3 regions of the Kitasatospora sp. NPDC088548 genome follow, and region 1 is predicted to be linked to each of the others. Evidence: riboswitches for the same ligand, from Rfam matches in the RefSeq annotation. Region 1 holds a riboswitch; each other region holds the start of a gene.

Region 1 (7,735 bases):
GAGCTGGGCCAGCGTCCGGGCCAGCAGCCGGGAGACGTGCATCTGTGAGATGCCCACCTCGGCGGCGATCTGCGACTGGGTCATGTTCCGGAAGAACCGCAGCACCAGGATCTTCTGCTCCCGGGGCGGCAGCTGCGCCAGCAGCGGCTTGAGCGACTCCCGGTACTCGACGCCCTCCAGCGCCTCGTCGGTGGCGCCCAGGGTGTCCGCGACGGCCGGCGACTCGTCGTCGCTGTCCGGCACGTCCAGCGACAGCGTGGAGTACGCGTTGGCGGACTCCAGGCCCTCCAGCACGTCCTCCTCGGAGATCCCCAGGTGCTCGGCCAGCTCGTGCACCGTGGGGGAGCGGCCGTGCCGCTGGGAGAGCTCGCTGGTCGCCGTGGTCAGCGACAGCCGCAGCTCCTGGAGCCGGCGCGGTACCCGGACCGCCCAGCCCTTGTCCCGGAAGTGCCGCTTGATCTCGCCGACGATGGTCGGCGTGGCGTAGGTGGAGAACTCGACCCCGCGCTCGTGGTCGAAGCGGTCCACCGACTTGATCAGCCCGATGGTGGCGACCTGGGTCAGGTCGTCCAGCGGCTCGCCCCGGTTGCGGAACCGCCGGGCCAGGTGCTCCACCAGCGGGATGTGCATCCGCACCAGCTGGTTGCGCAGCTCGACGCGCTCCGGGGAGCCGTCGGGCAGCGCGGACAGACGGACGAACAGCGCCCGGGCCGCCTCGCGGTCCGGCGCCCCGGTGCGGTGCGGGGTCTGGGCGGGCACCGCACCGCGCAGCGCCTCGGCTGCGGGGTCCGCCGGGTCGGCCGCGGCCGGCGGGGGCACGGGGACGGGCGACGGATCAGACGTCGGCTCGGTCGGCTGGCTCATCCGGTGGGCGTCCTTCGGGTGCGCTTCGTCGTTGGCGGCGAGGCCGGGAACGCTCGCCTGGGTCGGTACGGCAGGGCCCGCCGTCGCGAGGCCGGTACGGTCCAGATCACTCACGGCCATTCCCCCGTTCCGTTCCGGGAGCACCGGGACCGTGGGGCGGCCCCGATTCGTCTTATTGGTCGTACCGCGTGGTGGGCGGTACCGGGAGCCGTCCGCCGGGCCCGGGTGGGGGGTACCGGCCGGACGGCCCTTGTTCGGTGCTGCTGCTGCGGCGGCCCTAGTGGGTGGCGGAACCGCCGCGCTTCTTGTGCAGGCTGATCGTCACGGTGTTGTCCTCGCCGACCGAGGAGTCCACCTCGCCGGCCAGCGCGGAGAGCACCGTCCAGGCGAAGGTGTCCCGCTCGGGGGCCCGGCCGTCCGTGGTCGGGGCGGAGACGGTGACCTTGAGCGAGTCGCCGACCAGCCGGAACTCGCAGGACAGGACCGACCCGGGTACCGCCTGCTGGAGCAGGATGGCGCAGGCCTCGTCCACCGCGATCCGTAGGTCCTCGATCTCGTCCAGCGTGAAGTCCAGCCGGGCCGCCAGCCCCGCCGTCGCTGTTCGCAGTACCGAGAGGTAGGCCCCGGCCGCGGGCAGCCGGACCTCCACGAAGTCCTGGACCCCGGGCTCGCCGTCGATCTGGGACACCCTCACCTCCTGGGTGACGCGCTGTGCTTCCGGGCCGGTGGCCGCGGCACTGTCTGTTGCTTGGCTCAACTGCTTCGCCCCAACTGTCCAGAGGGGTGGTGCGGTACGTGTACCGGTCATACCCCGCGAGGGGTGGCCGGACGCCGCGCATCCGCCCGAGACGTTACCGCTTTTGGCCCCGGCGCGGGAGTCACTCATGGTAGGGCGCCGCGACACAGGGTGTCAGTGCCCGGACGGAACCCGTTCGTACGGCCGGGCGGGGCCCGTCTGTTCGGCGGCGTACCGGTGGGCGCGGCCCCGTCGGCACGCTGTGTTCAGCGCGCGCCGACGGCGGTGAGCGCCTCTCCGGTGAGCCGGTAGACGCTCCAGCCGTCCATCGGCACCGCGCCGAGCGACTTGTAGAAGTTGATCGAGGGCTCGTTCCAGTCGAGCACCGACCACTCCATCCGCGAGTAGCCGCGTTCGACGGCGATCCGCGCCAGCTCCAGCAGCAGGGCCTTGCCGTGGCCGCCGCCGCGGGCCTCCGGGCGGACGTACAGGTCCTCCAGGTAGATGCCGTGCGTCCCGCGCCAGGTCGAGAAGTTGAGGAACCAGACCGCGAAGCCGACCGGCTCGCCGGTGGTGTCGTCCTCGGCGATCAGGCCGAACAGCGCCGGGGCGGCGCCGAACAGCGCGTCCCGCAGCTGTGCCTCGGTGGCCACCGCCTCGTGCGGGGCCTTCTCGTACTCCGCGAGTTCGCGGATCATGGCGTGGATGACCGGGACGTCGGTGACTAGGGCGGTGCGGATCATGTGACGAGCCTACTTGGCCCGTTCGGGCCTAGGCCTCGTCCCAGGCCTGGATCGAGGTCTGGTCGACGATCCGGCCGTCCCGCAGGTCGGCGACCGAGGTGGCCAGGACCCGGACCCCGTCGGGGTACTGGCAGGCCTCCATGAAGGCGATGTGGTCGCCCTGGACCACCACCTGTTCCAGGGTGTGGGTCATCTCCCGGCCGTAGATGTCGCGCAGCATCGCGCCGATCTCGCTCCGGCCGTGCATCACCAGCGGATGGCTGGGCTGGGTCTTGTGGTCGACCATGCGCACTTCGGCATCGTCGGCGTAGAGCGCGAGGAGGGTCTCGGCGTCCCCGCGTTCGATGCCCTCGCGCAGGGCGGCGGTGTCGAAGTCGGAAGGTGCCGCCATGGTGCTCATGTTCTCGCTCCTCCGGTCGGATTCCGTCGGGCTCGTACTCCGAGCGTACGCCCGCCCGGCCGGGCCGGACCGGCCCGTGCTCAGGCCGCCGGCGTGGACCGCAGATAGGCCGCGAGGGCGGTGATCGCGGCGGGGTTGCGCGGGCTCTCCACCAGGTCGACGTAGTCCAGCACGAAGATCCGGTCGTTCCTGACCGCGGCGACGCCGGCCAGCGGCGGGAAGGACTTCAGGAACTTCCGCTTCGCCTCGGCGTCGGTGTCACCGTAGTTGTTGATCACGATCACCTCGGGGTCGCGCTGCACGACGCTCTCCCAGCCGACGGTGGTCCAGGAGTCGGCGACGTCGCCCATCACGTTGCGCCCGCCGGCCTTGGCGATGATCTCCTCGGGCGCGGCGTACTTGCCCGAGGTGTACGGCTTGTCCTCACCACTGTCGTAGAGGAAGACGCCCGGCCGGTGCTCGGGCTGCGGCACGGCGGCGACCTGCGCCCGGAAGTCGGCGATCAGCTTGTCGGCCCGGTCGCGGACGTCGAAGATCTCGCCGAGGTTGGCCAGGTCGGTGTAGAGCGCGTCCAGCGGCGACATCACCCCGCGCTCCGGGCCCTTGCCGCTGCGGCAGGACTCGCTGAGCACGTAGGAGTCGATGCCGAGGCCGGCCAGCACCTGCGGGGTGAAGCCGTCGGCTTCGCCGAAGCCGTAGTGCCAGCCGGCGAACACCAGGTCGGCCCGGGCGTCCAGGACGAGCTCCTTGGTGATCGGCTGCTTGGAGAGCCAGGCGGTCTGCTGGTAGCCGTCCTTCCACGGGACCTTGGCGAGGTCGCCCTTCTCGTCGGGCATCACATAGCCGGCCATCCGGTCGGTGAGGCCGAGCGCGAGCATCAGCTCGGTGATGCCCACGTCGTTGGTCACCGTCCGGGCGGGCTTCGCCTTGTAGGTGACCTTGGTGCCGCAGTTGTCGACGGTCACCGGGTAGTGGTCGGAGCCCGCCGCGGCCTCGCCGCTCGGGGCGATCTCGGCCCCGCACGCGGTCAGCGCGAGGGTGAGCAGGGCGGTGGCGGCGACGGCCTTGGTGCGCATGGGAGTTCCTCGGGTCGGGGGGAGGGGGCGGAAAGGGCGGGAGGGGAAGCGGGGTCAGCGGAGCCGGTCGAAGAGCAGCTGGACGGCGCCGGTCTCGGGGTGCCGTACGGGGGTCGCGCGGACGCCGAACACCTCGGCCAGCAGCGCGGGGCGCAGCACCTCGACGGGCGGTCCGGAGGCGACGATCCGGCCGGCCCTGATCACGTACAGCAGGTCGCAGTGGCCGGCCGCCAGGTTGAGGTCGTGCAGCGCGGTGAGCACCGTCGGCCCGGCCGCCCGGACCAGCGCCAGCACCTCCAACTGGTGGGCGATGTCCAGGTGGTTGGTGGGTTCGTCGAGCACCAGCACCCGGGGCTCCTGGACGAGCGCGCGGGCGATCAGCACCCGCTGCTTCTCGCCGCCGGACAGGCTCAGGAAGCCCCGCCCGGCCAGGTGGTCCGCGCCGACCCGGGCCAGCGCCTCGGCGCAGCGCCGGTCGTCCCCGCCGGTCGGGCCGGCGAATCCGCTGCGGTGCGGCAGCCGGCCCATGCCGACCACCTCGGCCACGGTGAAGTCGAACTCGGCGGAGTGTTCCTGCGGCAGTGCGGCGACCCGCCGGGCGGCCTCGCGGGGGGTGAGCGCGTGCAGGTTCTCGCCGCCCAGCCGGACGGCGCCGGCGGCGGGCCGCAGTGCCCGGTAGACGCAGCGCAGCAGGGTCGACTTGCCGCTGCCGTTCGGTCCGACCAGGCCGACCACCTGTCCGGCGGCGGCGTCCAGGGTGATGTCGTGGACCAGCCGGGCGCCGGCGATGTCGACCGAGAGCCCGTCGACGGCGATGTCCAGGGCGGTCTCGCTGGCGGTCTCGATGGCGGTCTCCGGGGTGTCCGTGGTGTCGGTGCTCGGGTCGGCGTTCGCGCCGGTGCCCATCAGCGGCCTCCGAAGGAGTAGCCGCGGCGGCGCATCAGCAACAGGAAGCAGGGCACCCCGAGCACCGCGGTGACCACCCCGACCGGCAGCTCGGCGGGCGCCAGCAGGGTGCGCGAGACGATGTCCACCCAGACCAGCAGCAGCGCCCCGGCGAACGGCGCGACCAGCAGCACCCGGCGGTGGCCGGCGCCGACCAGCATCCGCACCAGGTGCGGCACCATCAGCCCGACGAAGCCGATCGCGCCGCTGACCGCGACGACGGTGCCGGTGACGGCCGCCGTCACCACGAACAGCTGCCGGCGCAGCCGGTCGGGGTCCACACCGAGCGAGGCCGCCGTCTCGTCGCCCATGGCGAGCGCGTCGAGGCGCCCGGCGGAGAGGGCGAGGCAGGCCAGGCCGGCCAGCACGGTGACGGCGGCGATCGGCACCGAGCCCCAGGTCGCCCCGCCCAGGCTGCCGAGCAGCCACATCATGGCGCTGCGGGCCGCCTCGCCGCGCGCGGCGCCGAACACCATCAGCGCCGTCACCGCGGAGAAGCCGTAGGACATCGCGGTGCCGGTGAGCACCAGCCGCAGCGGGGTGAGCCCGTAGGCGGTCCGGGCGGCCGCGTACACCAGCAGCATCGCCAGCAGGGCCGAGCCGAAGGCGGAGACCGAGAGCGCCCAGACCCCGAGGGAGGCGAAGGCGCCGAGGAGCAGGACGGCGTTGGCGCCGACCGCCGCGCCGGAGGAGATGCCGAGGACGAACGGGTCGGCCAGGGCGTTGCGGACCATGGCCTGCACGGCGACCCCGGTGGCCGCGAGCCCGGCGCCGACCACGGCGGCCAGTACGGTGCGCGGCAGCCGGATCTCCCAGACGATCACGTACGCCGCCGCCTCCTCGGCCTCCAGCCGACCGCCCGTCAGCCCGGCGCCCAGCAGCCGCAGGACCCGGGACCAGCCGAGGTCGGAGGAGCCCAGGGCGACCCCGCAGACCAGCGACAGCAGCAGGGCCGCGGCCAGGCCGGCGGCCAGGGGCGCGGCGGGTATTCGACGGACCGGTGCGGTCACTGCGGTGCTCACGAGGGGGGCGCGCCTTCGCCTCGGGCCGTGGGCGGCGCGGGGCGAAGCGCCCGGGCCGTGGCGGGGCCGGGGCGCCATCCCCTCGCATTCCACGGCGAGTTGTCGGGAGGTCGGCGCCCCAGGGCGATCGGGCTCACGGGGCCGGGGCCCCGTCCACCGTTGCGGGTCAGCGCCGGATTCGGACCGGACTTCCCCCATGGGACGCCCTGGCAGCATAACAAGCGCTAAGGCCAGGCAACCCTTACAGGTGCCGCCGGGCATGTCCCGGAAACGCGCGACCGCCCCCGTCCGGTGTGGTGGTCCGGGCGGGGGCGGTCGACGGAGGCCGAGCGGCGGTCAGGCCTGCTTGGTCTCCCAGAAGATCTTGTCGACCTCGGCGATCAGGTCGAGCAGGGCCTGGCCGGTGGCCGGGTCCGTCGACGCCTTGGCGGCCGAGGCGGCCTTCAGGGTGTCGTTGATCAGCTGGTGCAGCTGCGGGTACTTCTCGAAGTGCGGGGCCTTGAAGTAGTCGCTCCACAGCACCGAGATGTGGTGCTTGACGGCCTCGGCGCGCTGCTCCTTGATGATGACGGCGCGAGCGCGGAAGTGCGCGTCCTCGTTGGCCTGGTACTTCTCCTGGGTGGCCTTGACCGACTCGGCCTCGATCCGCGCCTGCGCCGGGTCGTACACGCCGCAGGGCAGGTCGCAGTGGGCGTGCGCGGTGGCACGCGGTGCAAACAGACGAGAGAACATGGGAGTCCTTCCTTAGATCGTCTTCCCGCGCCCGAGATTACCCTTCCGGTCACGGGGTTTCGCGATCGGTCGGTGGGCCTAGGGCAAAAGGCGGACCCGGAACCGGGTGAATCCGGACACCGGCGGGTGACGGTCCGTACGGCAGACTGGGACGCGGCGAGCCGGGAGGAGGAGCCGTGACGCGGATGGCGGAACCGGAGGGCGGCACCCGCGGGGGTGCCGCACCGTTCGGACTGATCGACGTGGCGGGGGACTCGATGGTGCCGACGCTGCGTGAGGGCGACCGGTTGCTGGTCCGGTACGGGGCGCGGATCAGGCCGGGCGCCGTGGTGGTGGTCCGCCACCCGTTGCAGCAGGACCTGCTCGTGGTGAAGCGGGCCGACGGCCGGCGCCCGAAGGGCTGGTGGCTGCTGTCCGACAACCGGCTGGTCGACAGCGACAGCCGCAGCTACGGCGCCGTCCCGGACGAGCTGGTGCTCGGCCGGGTGCTGCTGCGGCTGCGCCCCCGGCCGGCCTGGCTGGCCCCGGGCCGCCGGCTGGAGCGCCTGCTGCTGGGCCCGCTGGTCCGGGTGCCGGGCCTGGCCCGCCGGCTCGGCGTCTGGGTCCGGCCGGAGGATCTCTAGCCCGGAGGGCCGCTAGCCCTGCCCGGCCAGGACGGCGGCCTCCTGGCGCTTGCGGGCCCGGTACGCGGCGACGTTGGCGCGGGTGGCGCAGCGGTCGGAGCAGTACCGCCGGGAGCGGTTGGTGGAGGTGTCCAGGTAGGCGTTGCGGCAGGGCGCGGCCTGGCAGATGCCGAGCCGGTCGGCGCCCAGTTCGGTGAGGTGGACGGCCAGGCCCATGCAGGCGACCGCGCTGAAGTGGGCCGTGGCGGTGGGCGAGTTGTCGGCGAGGTGCAGGTGCCAGCGCGGGCGCCCGGCGTCGTCCAGGTAGTCGTGGCCGGAGACCAGCGGGCTGACGGGGTACTCCATCAGCAGGCTGTTCAGCAGGTCGACACCCCGGATCTCGTCCCCCTCGGCGGCGGCCTCGAAGACCCCGCGCAGCCGGGTCCGGACGGCACGCAGCCGGGGCAGGTCGGCTTCGTCGGCGAGCGCGGCGGCACGTGTGTTCTCGGAGAACAGGCCGCGGACGGCGTCGACCGAGGTCAGCGTGTCGGTGCCGCGCTCGGGCTCCTCGGTGTTCACCAGCCGGACGGCGAGGTCGGCGTACGAGGCGAGCTC
Region 2 (7,735 bases), on a different contig from region 1:
GCCGGGCAGTTGGGCCGCGGTGTCGGCGAGCCAGCGCTCGGCGGGCAGTTCGGCGCGGACTTCGGTACGGGCCATCACCTCGGCGCTGTGACGCAGCGCGAGCGTCGGCTCCTCGGCGCTGACCGCGTAGCTGCCCCGGGCCTCGCGGTGGTCCGGGCCGACCGGGTAGCGCCGCAGGCGGACCTCGGTGCCCCGGCGCTCCCCTTCGACGTCGTACGCCGTCGGGCCGGGCAGGGCCGTGGGCAGCGGGACCGGTCGCGGGTACGGCGGCTGGCGAGGTTCGTCGTCCGGTTCGTCCACCTGCCGCAGATAGGAGTAGAGCAGCGGGCGCAGCAGCCGGGCGGACTGGCCCTGCCGGCCGAGCGAGCGGTCGGTGATCGGGCGCAGCGCGGCCCGGTCCGGCTTCGCCAGGGCCTGTTCCAGCTGGGTGAGCAGGTCGCCGTCGGGGTCGAGCGGCGGCGCGGCCTGGCCGAAGGCGTAGGTGGGGGAGCGGGGGTCGAGTTCGTCGGCGCCGGTGGCGACGAGCAGGGTGTGGCGTTCCAGGGCGGCGCCGTAGAAGGAGACCGAGCCGTGGTCGCCGATCAGGCAGTCGGCCGCGACGAGGGCGGCCTGCCAGCCCTGGTCGGGCGGGACGAGCCGCAGTCCGGACCGTTCGGCGGTGGCGAGCAGCGCCGCGGGGTCGTGCCGGGCCCAGATGTTGGGGTGCAGGACGACGGCGACGGTGTACTCGTCGGCGGGGAGCCGGCCGACCAGACGCAGCGGCAGGTCGGGGTGGCGTCCGAACAGGGAGTGCTCGCTCCAGGTCGAGTTGACGACGACGAGGCGGCGGCCGTCCACGGCGCCCAGCGCGGCGCGGTACCCGTCCCGGCCGTCCAGGCTGCGCAGCATCCGGTCGAAGCACGGGTCGCCGACCACGCGTGCGCGGGGCAGGGCCTCGGGGCAGGAGATCCGCAGCCGGTCGAGCTGCTCCTCGTGGGAGAGGCCGATCACCGCGGGGAACACCCGCCCCCAGTGGGTGAGTTCGCGGCGGGAGAGGCCGGCGGCGGAGACGGTGTCGCCGGTGGACTGGGTGACCAGGCGGTTGTAGCCGGCACCGTGCGGCAGCACGATCAGCGGGGCTTTCAGCCGGGCCATCGAGCGGTGCACCGCGCAGGCGACCGCGAGGTCGAACCGCCGCCGGGTGGCCTCGCGCCAGTCCAGCACGGTGATGCCGGTGAGGCCGGCGAGGAAGCCGTCGAGCCCGGTGGCGAACGCGGAGCCGGGGTTGACGGTGAGGTAGAGGTGGATGCCGTCCTGGCCGCGCAGCAGGGTGAGCACGTCCAGTACCCGGGTGGCGGAGGTGAGGGTGCGGGCGACCGCCAGCACGCGGGCCCTGACGGGCCGGGTGTCCCAGCGGTCGTCATCGGGCCAGGCGCGGGCCTGCGGGCGGAACGGCACACGAAGATCGTACTGAACCGCCCCTGGCCGGGGGCGGTTGTCCGGCTGTCCCCGAGGGACGGTCAGCCGGCGGCCGCGGAGGGCTCGTGGTGCTCGGCGGCGGCACACGAGTCCAGCAGGGGGCGCATGCCGTCGTCCACGAGCCGGTAGCGCACCACGCGGCCGTCCTTGTCGCCGCTGACCACGCCGGCCGTGCGCAGCAGGCGCAGGGCCTGGGAGACGGCCGGGTCACGCATGCCGGTGGCGACCGCGAGGTCGGTGACGGCGAGCGGGCCTGCCCGGTGCAGGGCGAGCAGCAGGGCGAGCCGCCCGGGGTCGGCGAGCAGCGAGAACCGCTCGGCCCAGGACCGGACGTGCGCGGTGTCGCCGATCGCGGCGATGGCCTCGCAGACCCGGTGTCCGTCGATGGTGCGGTGGCCCGCGCGGTCGGCCGGTACGAGATGCATGGCCCCATTCTTGCAGTCCGCGTCCTGTGATTCTGAACACCTGCGCAGGTGCGCAGCCTTGCAAGGGTGTCCCACGGGCCCTACGGTGTTCCCCGCCGTGGTGCTCGGGAATACCGGTGACGGATCCTCAGGGATCCCAGTCCGGAGCGGCCCTCGCCACTGTGATCGGGGGGAGTCGTCCGTACCCACGACGCCACTGGGCGCCTCGCGCGCCTGGGAAGGCGGGTACGGAAGCCCCGTAAGCCAGGAGACCGGCCACGGCATCTCACGAAGCCATTCCACGAGGTGCTGGAGCGTGATCCGAAGATGACCCTGCCCGAAACCGCCACCCCGGCGACACCGCCGGTGTTGCCCACTTTCCGTTGGAAACGCCAGGACACCATCCGCACGGCCGGGCTGATGGGGGTGATCCTGGCCATGCACGTGGCGGCGTTCGGGACGCTCATATTCCTGGTGGCACCGCACGAGTACACGGTCGGCACCCAGGTCTTCGGTGTGGGCCTGGGGATCACCGCCTACACCCTCGGCATGCGGCACGCCTTCGACGCCGACCACATCGCGGTGATCGACAACACCACCCGCAAGCTGATGGCGGACGGCAAGCGGCCGGTCTCCGTGGGCTTCTGGTTCGCGCTCGGGCACTCCTCGATGGTGGTGCTGATGGCCGCCCTGGTGGCGGGCGGGGCGCAGCTGGCCAACACGCTGATGGACGACGACTCCACCACCCACAAGTGGCTGGGCGTGGTCGGCACCACCGCCTCCGGTGCCTTCCTCTACCTGATCGGCGCGCTCAACCTGGCCGCCCTGCTCGGCATCCTGAAGGTGTTCCGGTCGATGCGGGCCGGCCGGTACGACGAGGCTGAGCTGGAGGAGCACCTCAACGCGCGCGGCTTCCTCGCCCGGGTGCTGAACCGGGCGACCCGCTCGATCACCCGGCCCGGCCAGATGTTCCCGGTGGGCATGGTGCTCGGCCTCGGCTTCGACACCGCGACCGAGGTGACCCTGATGGTGATGGCCGGCTCCGGCGCGGCGGCCGGTCTGCCCTGGTACGCGATCATCTGCCTGCCGCTGCTGTTCGCGGCGGGGATGAGCCTGTTCGACACGCTGGACGGGACGTTCATGAATTTCGCGTACCAGTGGGCGTTCGCCAATCCGGTGCGCAAGGTGTACTACAACCTGACCATCACTGGGCTGTCGATCGCGGTGGCGTTCATCATCGGCACCATCGAGCTGGTCGGGGTGCTGCACGAGAAGCTGGACCTCACCGACCCGGTCAGCGGGTGGATCGCCGACCTCTCGCTGGACAACGTCGGCTATGTGATCGTCGGCCTGTTCGTGGTGGTCTGGGTCGCGGCGATCGCCTACTGGCGGCTGGCCGGGGTGGAGCGGCGCTGGTCCCCGCAGACCCAGCACGCGGGTGCCCGGCCGACGCCGGCCGGGGAGGCCGCCGAGACCACGGAGGCCACGGAGGCCAAGGCCTGAGCCGGGCGCGGCCCGGCCCCGGCCCCGGCCCGGTCGGGCCCGCCCGACGGGCGGATCGGGGCGGCGCTCCGTAGGCTCGACGCATGGCTGATGCGTACGCGGGTCGGCGGGAGCGGCTGAGGGAGCACTGCGGTGCGACCGGGGCCGACGCGGCGCTGATCACCAGGCCGGCGAACGTGCGCTATCTGACCGGGTGCGCGCCCTGCGGGGCGACGCTGCTGCTCACCCGGGAGCGGGCGCTGCTGGCGCTGCCGGACGACCTGCCGCCGGACGACACCGGGGAGCACCTGCTCGGCGAGGACCTCACCCAGGTCCCGGTCGCGGCGGGGGAGGACACCGCGCTGGCCGCCGCCGCGGCCGCCGGGCGGCTCGGCGTGGACGACCTGGCGGTGGAGGAGCACGACCTGACGGTCACCCGGCACCGGTCGGTGGCGGGCCTCGCCGAGGGGGTCAGACTGGCGGGCCTCGGACCGGTGGTCGAGCGGCTGCGGGTGGTCAAGGACGAGCACGAGATCGCCGACCTGCGGATCGCCGCCGAGATCGCCGACCAGGCGCTCGGCGAACTGCTGGAGTCGATCCTGGTCGGCCGCACCGAACGGCACCTGGCGATGGAGCTGGAGCGCCGGATGATCGACCACGGTGCGGACCGGGCGGCCTTCCCGGTCTCGGTCGGCACCGGCAGCCACTCCGGCCAGCAGGCCCACCAGCCCACCGACCGCCGGGTGGAGGAGGGCGATTTCCTCACCGTCGTGCTCGGCGCCCAGTACCGGGGCTACGGCGTCTCCACCGCCCGGACCTTCGTGATCGGCGCCGCCCCCGCGCCCTGGCAGGTCGAGCTGCACCGGCTGGTGTTCCGGGCCCAACGGGCCGGACGGGAGGCGCTCGGGCCGGGCGTCGAGCAGTGCGTACCCGACCAGGCGGCCCGGGCGATCCTCCAGGCGGCCGGGCACACCGAGCCCTCCCCGCACCCGGTCGGGCACGGCATCGGGCTGGAGATCCGGGAGGCGCCGCGCCTGGGCCCGTCGGACATGGGTAAACTGGACAGCCGCGTGCCGGTCACCGTCGGCCCGGGAGTCCACCTCCCGGGTAAGGGCGGTGTCCGGATCGAGGACACGCTCGTGGTGCGCCCCCTCGAAGAGGGCGGGCCCGAGCTGCTCACCATCACCACCAAGGAGCTCCTCGCCCTGTGACCCGCGGCCGCCCGGCGGCTGCTGCGGGCGGCAGGACGCAACCCTTGGTTCCTTGACAGCTATATCCAGGAGTTAGTGCGCCCGTGGCTTCCACGAACGATCTCAAGAACGGCATGGTCCTCAAGCTGGAGGGCGGCAAGCTCTGGTCCGTCGTCGAGTTCCAGCATGTCAAGCCCGGCAAGGGCCCGGCCTTCGTGCGCACCAAGCTCAAGGAGGTCCTGACCGGCAAGGTCGTCGACAAGACCTTCAACGCCGGCACCAAGGTCGAGACCGCCAACGTCGACAAGCGCGGCATGCAGTTCTCGTACAAGGACGGCGAGAACTTCGTGTTCATGGACACGGACACCTACGACCAGGTGACGATCGAGCCCGCCGTCGTCGGCGACGCCGCCAAGTACCTGCTGGAGGGCTTCGACGCCCTGGTGGCCATGTACGAGGGCTCCCCGCTGTACATCGAGCTCCCGGCCTCGGTCGAGCTCGTGATCTCCCACACCGAGCCGGGCGTCCAGGGCGACCGCTCGACCGGCGGCTCCAAGCCGGCCACCCTGGAGACCGGCGCCGAGATCGCGGTGCCGCTGTTCATCGTGACCGGCGAGAAGATCAAGGTCGACACCCGCGACGGCAGCTACCTCGGCCGGGTGAAGTAAGTCCGTGTCGGCCGCACGCAGCAAGGCCCGTACCCGGGCCTTCCAGATCCTCTTCGAGGCCGACCACCGCGGGGTGGACCCGCAGCGCGTCCTCGCCGACTGGGTGGCCCGCGCCCGGGAGCCCAAGCCTGACGAGGGCACCCCGCAGGTCGGCGAGTACACCATGGAGCTGATCGAGGGCTACGTTCAGCACGCCCGCCGGATCGACGACCTGATCTCGCAGTACGCGGTGGGCTGGACGCTCGACCGGATGCCGATCGTGGACCGCAACGTCCTGCGGCTCGGCGCGTACGAGCTGATCTGGGAGGACGGCGTCCCGGACGCGGTCGTCCTGGACGAGGCCGTGGAGATCGCCAAGGAGTTCTCCACGGACGACTCCCCGGCGTTCGTCAACGGTCTGCTCGCCCGCTTCCTGGAGCTCAAGCCGAGCATCCGCCGCTAGGGATCGTCCGACGAACCCTGGGCACACCCCGACGCACGGCCGCCGGACCGGAAACGGTCCGGCGGCCGTCGTGCGTTCCGGACGGGTGGCGTATGTTGGGGCTACTCATCGGTAACCCCGCAGTGAAGGGCAGGCCACCCCCATGACCACGGCGACCCGCAGCGAGTTCGACCAGGGCATCGCCCTGACCCGGCACCCGGACGAGCCCGGCCGCTACGACGGTGAGCTGGGCGCCGGCTGGCAGATCGGCGGCGGCGTCAACGGCGGACTGCTGCTCGCGATGGCCGGCCACGCCCTCGCGCTGGAGCACGGCGAGCACACCGACCCCGTCTCGATCAGCGGCTACTACCTCTCCGCCTCCCACCCCGGCCCGGCCACCGTCCGCACCGAGGTGCTCCGCACCGGCCGCGGCCTCTCCACCGGCACCGCCTCGCTCAGCCAGGACGGCGTCGAGCGGCTGCGGGTGGTCGCCAGCCACGGCGACCTCGCCACCGCCGACGGCGAGGTGCGCACCACCGCCCGGCCGCCGCAGCTGCCCCCGCCGGACCGGTGCATCGGCATGGAGCACGCCCCGAAGGAGCTGGTCCGGCAGGCCGCCCTGCTGGACCGCTTCGACCTGCGGCTGGACCCGGCCACCGTCGGCTGGGCGCTCGGGCAGCCGTCCGGCACCGGCCGGATCCAGGGCTGGTTCAAGCTCGCCGACGGCCGCGAGCCCGACCCGCTGCTGCTCCTGCTGGTCGCCGACGCCCTGCCGCCGGTCACCTTCGACCTCGGCCTGCCCGGCTGGGCGCCCACCGTCGAGCTGACCGTCCACCTGCGGGCCAGGCCGGTGCCCGGCTGGCTGCGGGTCACCCACGCGACCCGCAACCTGGCCGGCGGCTACTTCGAGGAGGACGCCGAGGTCTGGGACGAGTCCGGCCGCCTGGTCGCCCAGTCCCGCCAGCTGGCCCGGGTGCCGCGCCCGGCGTGAGGCCCGGGGCGGACGCCCCAAACCGCGCCTCACGGTCGGTTACAGTCCTGTGACACGCCGTACGTGTGCGGCGCGCGGGGCGGGGGAGGACAACGGTCAGCGGCACGCCCGCCGCTGACCGTCACCCGTCCAGGACGCCCCAGGAGCCACCGATGAGCCGCAACGGCCGCACCCGCCGCATCACCGACTGCACCGCCGGCGGCGGCGGCCTCCGCCCCCGGCTGCGGTCGCCGCACGGGCGTCGCCGGGCCGACGCAGGCGAGCAGGCCTTTGTGATCGGTGTCCTGACCAGCGCCGCCGACTTCGAGCGGGCCCGCGCCTGGCGGCTGTCCGACGCCCCCGACTACGCGTGCTACCTGCGGGAGACCGCCGAACTGCTGGCCGAGGCACGCCGCCGGTTCGAGACCGTCCGGGCCCGGATGTTCCACCCGCAGGACTTCGAGGAGTTCTGCCTGCTGCACGGGCTCGACCCGGTCGAGCCGGCCGCCCGGGACCGCTACCTGGTCAACCCGCCGCTGCAGACCCAGCTCCTGGCCTACCAGGGCGAGGAGCTGGCCGGGGACTTCGTCCCGCGGCTGGCCCGGGCCCGGGAGAACGGGCTGACGCTGCGCCACGCCGACCTGCTGCTCGACGGCGGGCTCTACGACGAGCGGGGCCGCGGGGTCCGTGAGGCCTACCAGCGCGGGGCCGAGGTCTTCCGCCGGATGCTGGTCGGCGCCGGCCCCGGCGTGTACGAGCTGCGCCTCGCCGTGGACGCGCCGGGCGGGCGGCTGACCGCCGCGGCCCGGGTGCTGCAGTGGGAGGACGGCGTGGTGCGGATCAACGACGAGGACCTCGACCTGCTCTGCGCGGTGCTCTGCACGGGCCTGGCCAGGGAGCTGCCGGGGCTGGCGGTGCTGCACGGCTCGCAGGGCTCGGCGGAGGCCTGCGGGGAGTACCGGCCCTCGGCGTGGGCCTGGGCCAGCGGCGGGCAGGACTGGGCGCCGGCGGCCGGCCCGGTGCGGCTGGACGGGGTGGCGGCGGAGCCGGGCTACCGGCTGGACACGGTCTGCTGAATCCCGGCGCGCGCCGTCCGGACGCACGACGGCGCGGCACCCGTGAATCCGGGTGCCGCGCCCTGG
Region 3 (7,735 bases), on a different contig from region 1:
GCAGCGGGTCGACACCGCCCTGCACGGACTCGCCCCCACCCTGAAGGGCGCCGCGCTCGCCCTCTCCGGCGGGCCCGACCGGCCCCCGCTCCCCGCCGCCTCCTCGGCCGGGCTGTTCGCCCGCGCCCAGCGGCTGAACGACGCCCTCGGCCTCGGGCCGCTGCGCGGCGCGGCCGTCGGCGGCGGCTCGGACGGCAACATCACCGCCGGTGTCGGCACCCCGACCCTGGACGGGCTCGGCGCCGTCGGCGGCGGCGCCCACGCCGACCACGAACACGTGATCGTCGCCGAACTCCCGCGCCGGGCCGCCCTGCTGGCGGCCCTGGTCGACGAACTGCGCGGACGGCCGGCATGACCGCCCCGCACCCGCCCCCGCACCCCGTCCGGCCCCCGGGGCCGGCCGACCTCCTGCGCGGCGCGCGCCGGGCCGCCGAGCGGGCCGCGCTCGGCAGCGGTGTCACCATCGGCGAACTGCACGGCCTCGACGCCATGCGCGAGGCCTGCGACCTGCTCCACCGGGTCTGGCGGCCCGAACCGGGCAACCCGATGATGACCCCCGAACTGCTGCTGGTCTTCGCCCACTCCGGCAGCTACGTCGTCGGCGTCCACCGGAACGGCCGGATGATCGGCACCTGCCTCGGCATGCTCGCCGCCGTCGGCCTCCACTCGCACATCGCCGCCGTCGTCGACGACGTCCGGGGCCGCAGCGTCGGCTACGCCGTCAAACTCCACCAGCGCGCCTGGTCGCTGGAGCGCGGCATCACCACCGTCACCTGGACCTACGACCCGCTGGTCAGCCGCAACGCCTACTTCAACCTCGCCAAACTGGGCGCGGTGCCCGCCGAGTACCTCGCCAACTTCTATGGCGCGATGCGCGACGGCGTCAACGCGGGCGCCGACTCGGACCGGCTGCTCGTCCGCTGGGACCTCGCCGGCGAGCGGGCCGCCCTGGCCTGCGAGGGCCACCCGCGCACCGTCGACCCCGCCGCGCTGCGCCCGCCCGCGGCGGTCGCCCTCGACCTCGGTCCTGACGGCCGCCCCGTCGCCCGGCGGCTGCCCGGCGGCGCCCGCGACGGCACCGTCCTGGTCCGCGTCCCGCCCGACATCGAGGCGCTCAGACAGACCGACCCCAAGGCCGCGGGGGAGTGGCGCCGCGCCCTGCGCGACGTCCTCGGCGGCCTGATGGACGACGGCCGGCACACCGTCACCGGCTTCGCCCGGGACGGCCGGTACCTCATCGAACGACGTCAGGAGAACAGAGCATGAAGCCCGTCGGAGTGGAACTGCGCCGGATCGCGATGCCACTGGTGTCGCCGTTCCGCACGTCGTTCGGCACCCAGACCACCCGTGAACTCCTGCTGCTGCGGCTGGAGACCACCGAGGGCGAGGGCTGGGGCGAATGCGTCACGATGACCGACCCGGTCTACTCCTCGGAGTACACCGAGGCCGCTGCCGACGTGCTCCGCCGTCACCTGCTGCCCGCCCTGTTCGCCCAGCCGCACCTCGACCCCTGGACGGTCGCCCCCGCCCTCGCCGCCTTCAAGGGCCACCGGATGGCCAAGGCCGCCCTGGAGACGGCCGTCCTGGACGCCTGGCTGCGGGCCCGCTCGATCTCCTTCGCCGAATGGCTCGGCGCCACCGCCGACCGCGTCCCGGCCGGGGTCTCGGTGGGCATCATGGACGACATCCCCGCCCTGCTCGACGCCGTCGAGGGCTACCTCGCCGAGGGCTACCTGCGGATCAAGCTGAAGATCGAGCCCGGCTGGGACATCGAGCCCGTCCGCGCCGTGCGCGAACGCTTCGGCGACGGCATACCGCTCCAGGTCGACGCCAACACCGCGTACACCGTGGCCGACGCACAACACCTCGCCCGGCTCGACGAGTTCGGCCTGCTGCTGATCGAGCAGCCGCTCGACGAGGAGGACGTGCGCGGCCACGCCCGGCTCGCCCGGCAGCTGCGCACCCCCATCTGCCTGGACGAGTCGATCGTCTCCGCCCGCTCGGCCGCCGACGCCCTCGCCCTGGGCGCCTGCTCGGTCGTCAACGTCAAGCCCGGCCGGGTCGGCGGCTACCTGGAGGCCCGGCGGATCCACGACGTGAGCGCCGCGCACGGGGTGCCCGTCTGGTGCGGCGGCATGCTGGAGACCGGCCTCGGCCGGGCCGCCAACGTCGCGCTCGCCGCCCTGCCCGGCTTCACCCTCCCCGGCGACACCTCCGCCTCCGGCCGCTACTACCGCACGGACATCACCGAGCCCTTCGTCCTCCGCGACGGCCACCTGGACGTCCCCCGGGGGCCGGGCCTCGGCGTCTCACCGATCCCCGAACTGCTCGCCGAGGTCACCGTGTCGAACGAATGGACCGCCCGATGAACACCGCTCGACCCGCCCTGCGGGCCGTCTTCGAGGAGGCCGGCGTCCGGGGCCACGTCTTCGCCCGCGACATCGACGGCCCCGCCGCCCTCGGACTCGACGAGGACACACCGGTCGTCCTCGCCTCCGTCTTCAAGATCCCGGTCGCCCTGGCCTACGCCCGCGAGGCCGCCGCCGGCCGGCTGGAACGCACCGAGCGGCACCCGGTGCCCCCGCCGCTGCGGGACGGCGGCATCGGCACCTCCGGCTGCGCCGACCCGGTCGAGCTGAGCCTGCGCGACCTCGTCCTGCTGATGCTGACGATGAGCGACAACGCCGCCACCGACGTCGTCCTGCACCGGGTCGGCCTCGACCGGGTCAACGCCCTGCTCGCCGGGCTCGGCCGCGACCGGACCCACCTGATCGGCGGCTGCGCGGACCTCATCGGCTCACTGCTCGCCGACCTCGGCGCCGCCGACGAGGAGGAGGCACAGGCCAGGCTCGCCGCCCTCACCCCCGCGCAGACGATGGCACTGTCGGTCTGCGTGCCCGAGCGCACCACCCGGGGCACCGCCCGCGACACGGCCGAACTCCTGGCCCAGATCTGGCGCGACGAGGCGGGCCCGGCCGAGGCCTGCGCCGAGGTCAGGGCGGTGATGGGCCGTCAGATCTGGCCGCACCGGCTCAGTTCGGGCTTCGAGGACGGCTACCGGATCGCCGGCAAGACGGGCACCCTGCCCGGCTGGCGCAACGAGGCCGGGGTGGTCGAGCACCCCGACGGCGGACGGTACGCGGTGGCGGTGTTCACCCGGGCCGAGACGCCCCGGCAGCGTGACCCCGGCGCGGACCGGGCGATCGGCCGGGCCGCCCGGATCGCGGTCGACGCACTGCGGGCGACGGCACCGTCCACCCCGGAGCCGTCGTCGGTGGTGAACCCGCCTACTGTGACCGCATGATCCCGACCGCGCGGGCCGTCCTCGGCCGCATCCTGACCGACCTGGGATCGACGCTGGTCGAGGTCGTGGCCGGGGACCCCGACCCGGTCCGACCGGTCGGCGGGGTGCTCATCCACGACCCGATGGACGAGCCCGCGCGGCTGCCCGGGGCCGTCGTCCTCGGCGTTGGTGTCGCCGGTGCGCCGGCCGTCGCCGCCCTGGTCGAGCGGGCGGCCGGCCTCGGCGCGGCCGCCGTGATCGTCCGCTCGCCGGTCGCCGTCGACGACACCGTCACCGCCGCCGTCGCCGGGAGCGGCGTGCCCGTCCTCGGCCTCACCCCCGGCGCCTCCTGGGCCCAGGTCGCCGCCCTGCTGCGGGCCCTGCTGGCCGTCGACGAGTTCGCGGGCGAGGACCTGGCGGGCGCCGGGGAGGACGTCGGCGGCCCGCTCTCCGGCGATCTGTTCGCCCTCGCCAACGCGATCGCCGCCCTCCTCGACGGGCCGGTCACCGTCGAGGACCGCGGCGGCAAGGTACTCGCCTTCTCCAGCCGCCAGGACGAGGGCGACCCGGCCCGGATCGCGACCATCCTGGACCGCCAGGTCCCCGCCGAGAAACTCCGCGACCTGGAGGCCCGGGGCGCCTTCCACGCGCTCTACCGCAGCGAGGGCCCGCTCTACGTCGACGGCGTCGCCGACAAACCCCGGGTGGCGATCGCCGTCCGGGCGGGCGGGGAGATCCTCGGCTCCATCTGGGTGGTCGTCCAGGACCGCCTGGGCCCCGACGGCGAGCACGCCCTGACCGAGGCCGCGAAGGTCGCCGCCCTCCACCTGCTGCGCCGCCGGGCCGGCGAGGACGTCGGCCACCGGCTCCGCGCCGACCTGCTGGCCACCGTCCTCGAAGGCGGCGCCGCCGCACCGCAGGCCGCCGCCCGGCTCGGGCTGACGGCCCAGCCCGCCTGCGTCCTGGCCCTGACGGTGCTCGGCGATTCCTCCGCCCCCGACCTGCTCGCCGCCGGCCACCGCTCCGGCGAGGCGCTCGCCCTGCACCTGGCCGCCGTCCACCCGCGCGCCGCCACCGCCTCGCTCGGCGGTGTGACCTACGCCGTCCTGCCGAGCGGCTCCGACGAGGCGGCCGTCCGGGTCGCCGACACCTTCCTCTCCCGGATCGCCCCCCGCGTCCCGGCGGTCATCGGCCTCGGCCGGCTCGCCGCCCACCCCGGCGAGCTGCCCCGCTCACGGGCCGACGCCGACCGCGCCCTGCGGGTGCTCACCGCCGGCGGCACGCCGCACCGCGTCGCCCATCTCTCCGACGTCTACGTCGCGTCGCTCCTCCTCGAACTCGCCGACCGGGTCCACGCCGAGGACGACCTCCCCGACAACCCCGTCGCCCGCCTGCGGGCCTACGACGCCGAACACCACAGCGCGCTCACCGAGACCCTCGCGGCCTGGCTGGACACCTTCGGCGACGTCGTCGCGGCCGCCGCCGCCGTCCACATCCACCCCAACACCTTCCGCTACCGGCTCAAGCGCCTCGCCGAGGTGGCGGACCTCGACCTCGCCGACCCCGGGGCCCGCTTCGAGGCCATGCTCCACCTCCGCCTCACCCCGCCCACCCCCTGACCGGGGCGCGGCTCTGCGTACGGGCCGCGGGTCGCCGCCCGGGGAGCTTCGGGGCGGAGCCGGAGGGAGCGGCACCCTGGACTTGCTAGGACGTCCGACTATATGGTCGTGGCCAAGGCCCGCAGTGCAGGGAAGCCGGTGTGAGTCCGGCACGGTCCCGCCACTGTGACCGGGGAGCGCGTCACCGCAGTACCAGCCACTGGCAGCCGGCCGGGAAGGCCGGGTGGCGCGCGCTGATCCGGGAGTCAGGATGCCGACTGCGGGTGTTCCGTGTTGTCCACGAGGATGGAGCAAACACGCATGGCACCGGTCTGTGTCCTTCCTGGCCCTGGTGATCCTGCGACGGTCGCGGCACGCACGTCACCCTGACGGCTCGCCGCGCCCGGCAGCACCCGCGTCCCGCACACCTGCGTGTCGGGCGGGCGTGCCGCCGTGCCCCGGTTCCCTCGGATCCCACCTGACATCCTGACGAGAGCAGGCTTGTGATGGTCCGTGAACTCACCCATTTCATCGGCGGAAAGCATGTCCCCGGTACGTCCGGGGTGTTCGGCGACGTGTACGACCCCAGCACCGGCACGGTCCAGGCGCGGGTACCGCTCGCCGGCCGGGCCGAGACCGAGGTGGCGATAGCCGACGCCGAACAGGCCCAGACCGAGTGGGCCGGCTGGAACCCGCAGCGTCGCGCCCGGGTGCTGCTGCGCTTCCTGCAACTCGTCGAGGCCGAACGCGAGCCGCTGGCCCGACTGCTCTCCGCCGAGCACGGCAAGACCGTCGCCGACGCCCACGGCGACCTGCAACGCGGCCTGGAGGTGGTCGAGTTCGCCGCCGGCGTGCCGCACCTCCTCAAGGGCGAGTTCACCGACGGCGCCGGCCCCGGCATCGACGTCCACTCGCTCCGCCGGCCGCTCGGTGTGGTCGCCGGCATCACCCCGTTCAACTTCCCCGCGATGATCCCGCTCTGGAAGGCCGCACCCGCCATCGCCTGCGGAAACGCCTTCCTCCTCAAGCCGTCCGAACGCGACCCCTCGGTGCCGCTGCGGCTGGCCGAGCTGTTCCTGGAGGCCGGCCTGCCGCCGGGCGTGCTGAACGTGGTCAACGGCGGCAAGGAGGCGGTCGACACCCTGCTCGACGACCCCCGGGTACAGGCCCTGGGATTCGTCGGGTCCACACCGGTCGCCCAGTACGTGTACGCCACGGCGGCGGCCCGCGGAAAGCGGGCGCAGTGCTTCGGCGGTGCCAAGAACCACCTGATCGTCATGCCCGACGCCGATCTCGACCAGGCCGCCGACGCGCTGATCGGTGCGGGCTACGGCTCCGCCGGCGAGCGGTGCATGGCCATCTCCGTCGCGGTGCCGGTGGGGGAGGAGACCGCCTCCGCCCTGGTCGCCAGGCTCACCGAGCGGATCGCCGCGCTGAAGGTCGGCGCCGCCCACGATCCCGAGGCCGATTTCGGCCCGCTCATCAGCCGGGACGCCCTGGAGCGGGTGCGCGGCCTCCTGGACCTCGGCGTCCAGGAGGGCGCCGAACTGGTGGTCGACGGACGCGAGTTGACCGTGCCCGGGTACGAGGGCGGCTACTTCCTCGGCGCCACGCTCTTCGACCGCGTCACCCCCGGGATGCGGATCTACCAGGAGGAGATCTTCGGCCCGGTCCTGTGCGTGGTCCGCGCCGCGGACTACGAGGAGGCGCTGCGGCTGCCGAGCGAGCACGAGTACGGCAACGGGGTGGCGATCTTCACCCGGGACGGCGACACCGCCCGGGACTTCTCCCGGCGGGTGAACACCGGTATGGTCGGTGTCAATGTGCCGATTCCGGTGCCGGTGGCGTACCACACCTTCGGCGGCTGGAAGCGCTCCGGGTTCGGCGACCTCAACCAGTACGGGCCGGACGCGATCCGCTTCTACACCCGGACCAAGACCGTCACCTCGTGCTGGCCCTCCGGGGTCAAGGAGGGCGCGAGTTTCACCATCCCCACGATGGGCTGAGGGCCGCTGTGCACAGGGAACTGACCGAGGATCAGCTCGCCATCGTCTCGACCACCAGGGACTTCGCGCAGGAGTGCCTTGCCCCGTACGCGGTGGAGTGGGACCAGAACAAGCACTTTCCCGTGGACGTCCTCGCCAGGGCGGCCGCTCTCGGGCTCGGCGGCGTCCACGTCCGCGAGGAGTGCGGCGGCTCCGGCCTGACCCGGCTGGACGCCGTCCTGGCCTTCGAAGCCCTCGCCACCGGCTGCCCCTCCATCGCCGGCTACACCTCCATCCACAACATGGTCGCCGGGATGATCGACCGCCACGGCACACCCGGGCAGCGGGCCCGCTGGCTGCCGGGCCTCTGCTCGATGCGCGACCTGGCGAGCTACTGCCTCACCGAGCCGGGCGCCGGCTCGGACGCCGCCGCACTCACCACCCGCGCCCGCCGCGACGGCGACCACTACGTCCTGGACGGCGTCAAGCAGTTCATCTCCGGCGCCGGGTCCTCGCAGGTGTACGTGGTGATGGCCCGCACCGGTGGCGAGGGGCCGCACGGCATCTCCGCGTTCGTCGTCGAACGCGGGGATCCGGGACTCTCGTTCGGGCCCAACGAGCGCAAGATGGGCTGGAACGCCCAGCCCACCCGCCAGGTGGTCCTGGACGGCGTCCGGCTGCCCGCGGACCGCCTGCTCGGGGTGGAGGGCGGAGGTTTCCGGATCGCCATGAACGGCCTCGACGGCGGCCGGCTCGGCATCGCCGCCTGCTCCCTCGGCGGGGCCCAGGACGCACTGGAACGGGCCACCAAGTACCTCGCCGAACGGGAGGCGTTTGGCGCCAGGCTCCTGCACGCCCAGGCCCTGCAG

Evidence for each region. A riboswitch is a leader RNA that binds a small molecule or an ion and turns the genes downstream of it on or off. The one in region 1 is predicted to bind cobalamin.
Region 2: it holds a riboswitch for cobalamin, as region 1 does, so the genes downstream of both, ACIP82_RS30915 (HoxN/HupN/NixA family nickel/cobalt transporter) here and ACIP82_RS21565 (FecCD family ABC transporter permease) in region 1, are expected to answer to the same signal.
Region 3: it holds a riboswitch for cobalamin, as region 1 does, so the genes downstream of both, ACIP82_RS20715 (CoA-acylating methylmalonate-semialdehyde dehydrogenase) here and ACIP82_RS21565 (FecCD family ABC transporter permease) in region 1, are expected to answer to the same signal.

The regions. Positions count from the first base shown of each region.
Region 1 covers NZ_JBIVMI010000016.1:156,946-164,680, forward strand. Annotated here, with positions in the region: gene ACIP82_RS21535 (RNA polymerase sigma factor SigF) at 1-978, opposite strand, end outside; gene ACIP82_RS21540 (anti-sigma regulatory factor) at 1,142-1,552, opposite strand; gene ACIP82_RS21545 (GNAT family N-acetyltransferase) at 1,867-2,343, opposite strand; gene ACIP82_RS21550 (nuclear transport factor 2 family protein) at 2,372-2,743, opposite strand; gene ACIP82_RS21555 (ABC transporter substrate-binding protein) at 2,824-3,819, opposite strand; gene ACIP82_RS21560 (ABC transporter ATP-binding protein) at 3,874-4,725, opposite strand; gene ACIP82_RS21565 (FecCD family ABC transporter permease) at 4,725-5,786, opposite strand; cobalamin riboswitch at 5,891-6,010, opposite strand; gene sodN (superoxide dismutase, Ni) at 6,123-6,518, opposite strand; gene sodX (nickel-type superoxide dismutase maturation protease) at 6,704-7,141, shown strand; gene ACIP82_RS21580 (CGNR zinc finger domain-containing protein) at 7,154-7,735, opposite strand, start outside.
Region 2 covers NZ_JBIVMI010000030.1:84,692-92,426, reverse strand. Annotated here, with positions in the region: gene ACIP82_RS30925 (hypothetical protein) at 1-1,437, opposite strand, end outside; gene ACIP82_RS30920 (metalloregulator ArsR/SmtB family transcription factor) at 1,500-1,883, opposite strand; cobalamin riboswitch at 1,965-2,158, shown strand; gene ACIP82_RS30915 (HoxN/HupN/NixA family nickel/cobalt transporter) at 2,190-3,365, shown strand; gene ACIP82_RS30910 (aminopeptidase P family protein) at 3,449-4,555, shown strand; gene efp (elongation factor P) at 4,639-5,202, shown strand; gene nusB (transcription antitermination factor NusB) at 5,207-5,644, shown strand; gene ACIP82_RS30895 (thioesterase family protein) at 5,787-6,614, shown strand; gene ACIP82_RS30890 (hypothetical protein) at 6,767-7,669, shown strand.
Region 3 covers NZ_JBIVMI010000015.1:168,684-176,418, forward strand. Annotated here, with positions in the region: gene ACIP82_RS20690 (M20/M25/M40 family metallo-hydrolase) at 1-355, shown strand, start outside; gene ACIP82_RS20695 (GNAT family N-acetyltransferase) at 352-1,266, shown strand; gene menC (o-succinylbenzoate synthase) at 1,263-2,369, shown strand; gene ACIP82_RS20705 (serine hydrolase) at 2,366-3,304, shown strand; gene ACIP82_RS20710 (PucR family transcriptional regulator) at 3,301-4,902, shown strand; cobalamin riboswitch at 5,032-5,157, shown strand; gene ACIP82_RS20715 (CoA-acylating methylmalonate-semialdehyde dehydrogenase) at 5,388-6,887, shown strand; gene ACIP82_RS20720 (acyl-CoA dehydrogenase family protein) at 6,896-7,735, shown strand, end outside.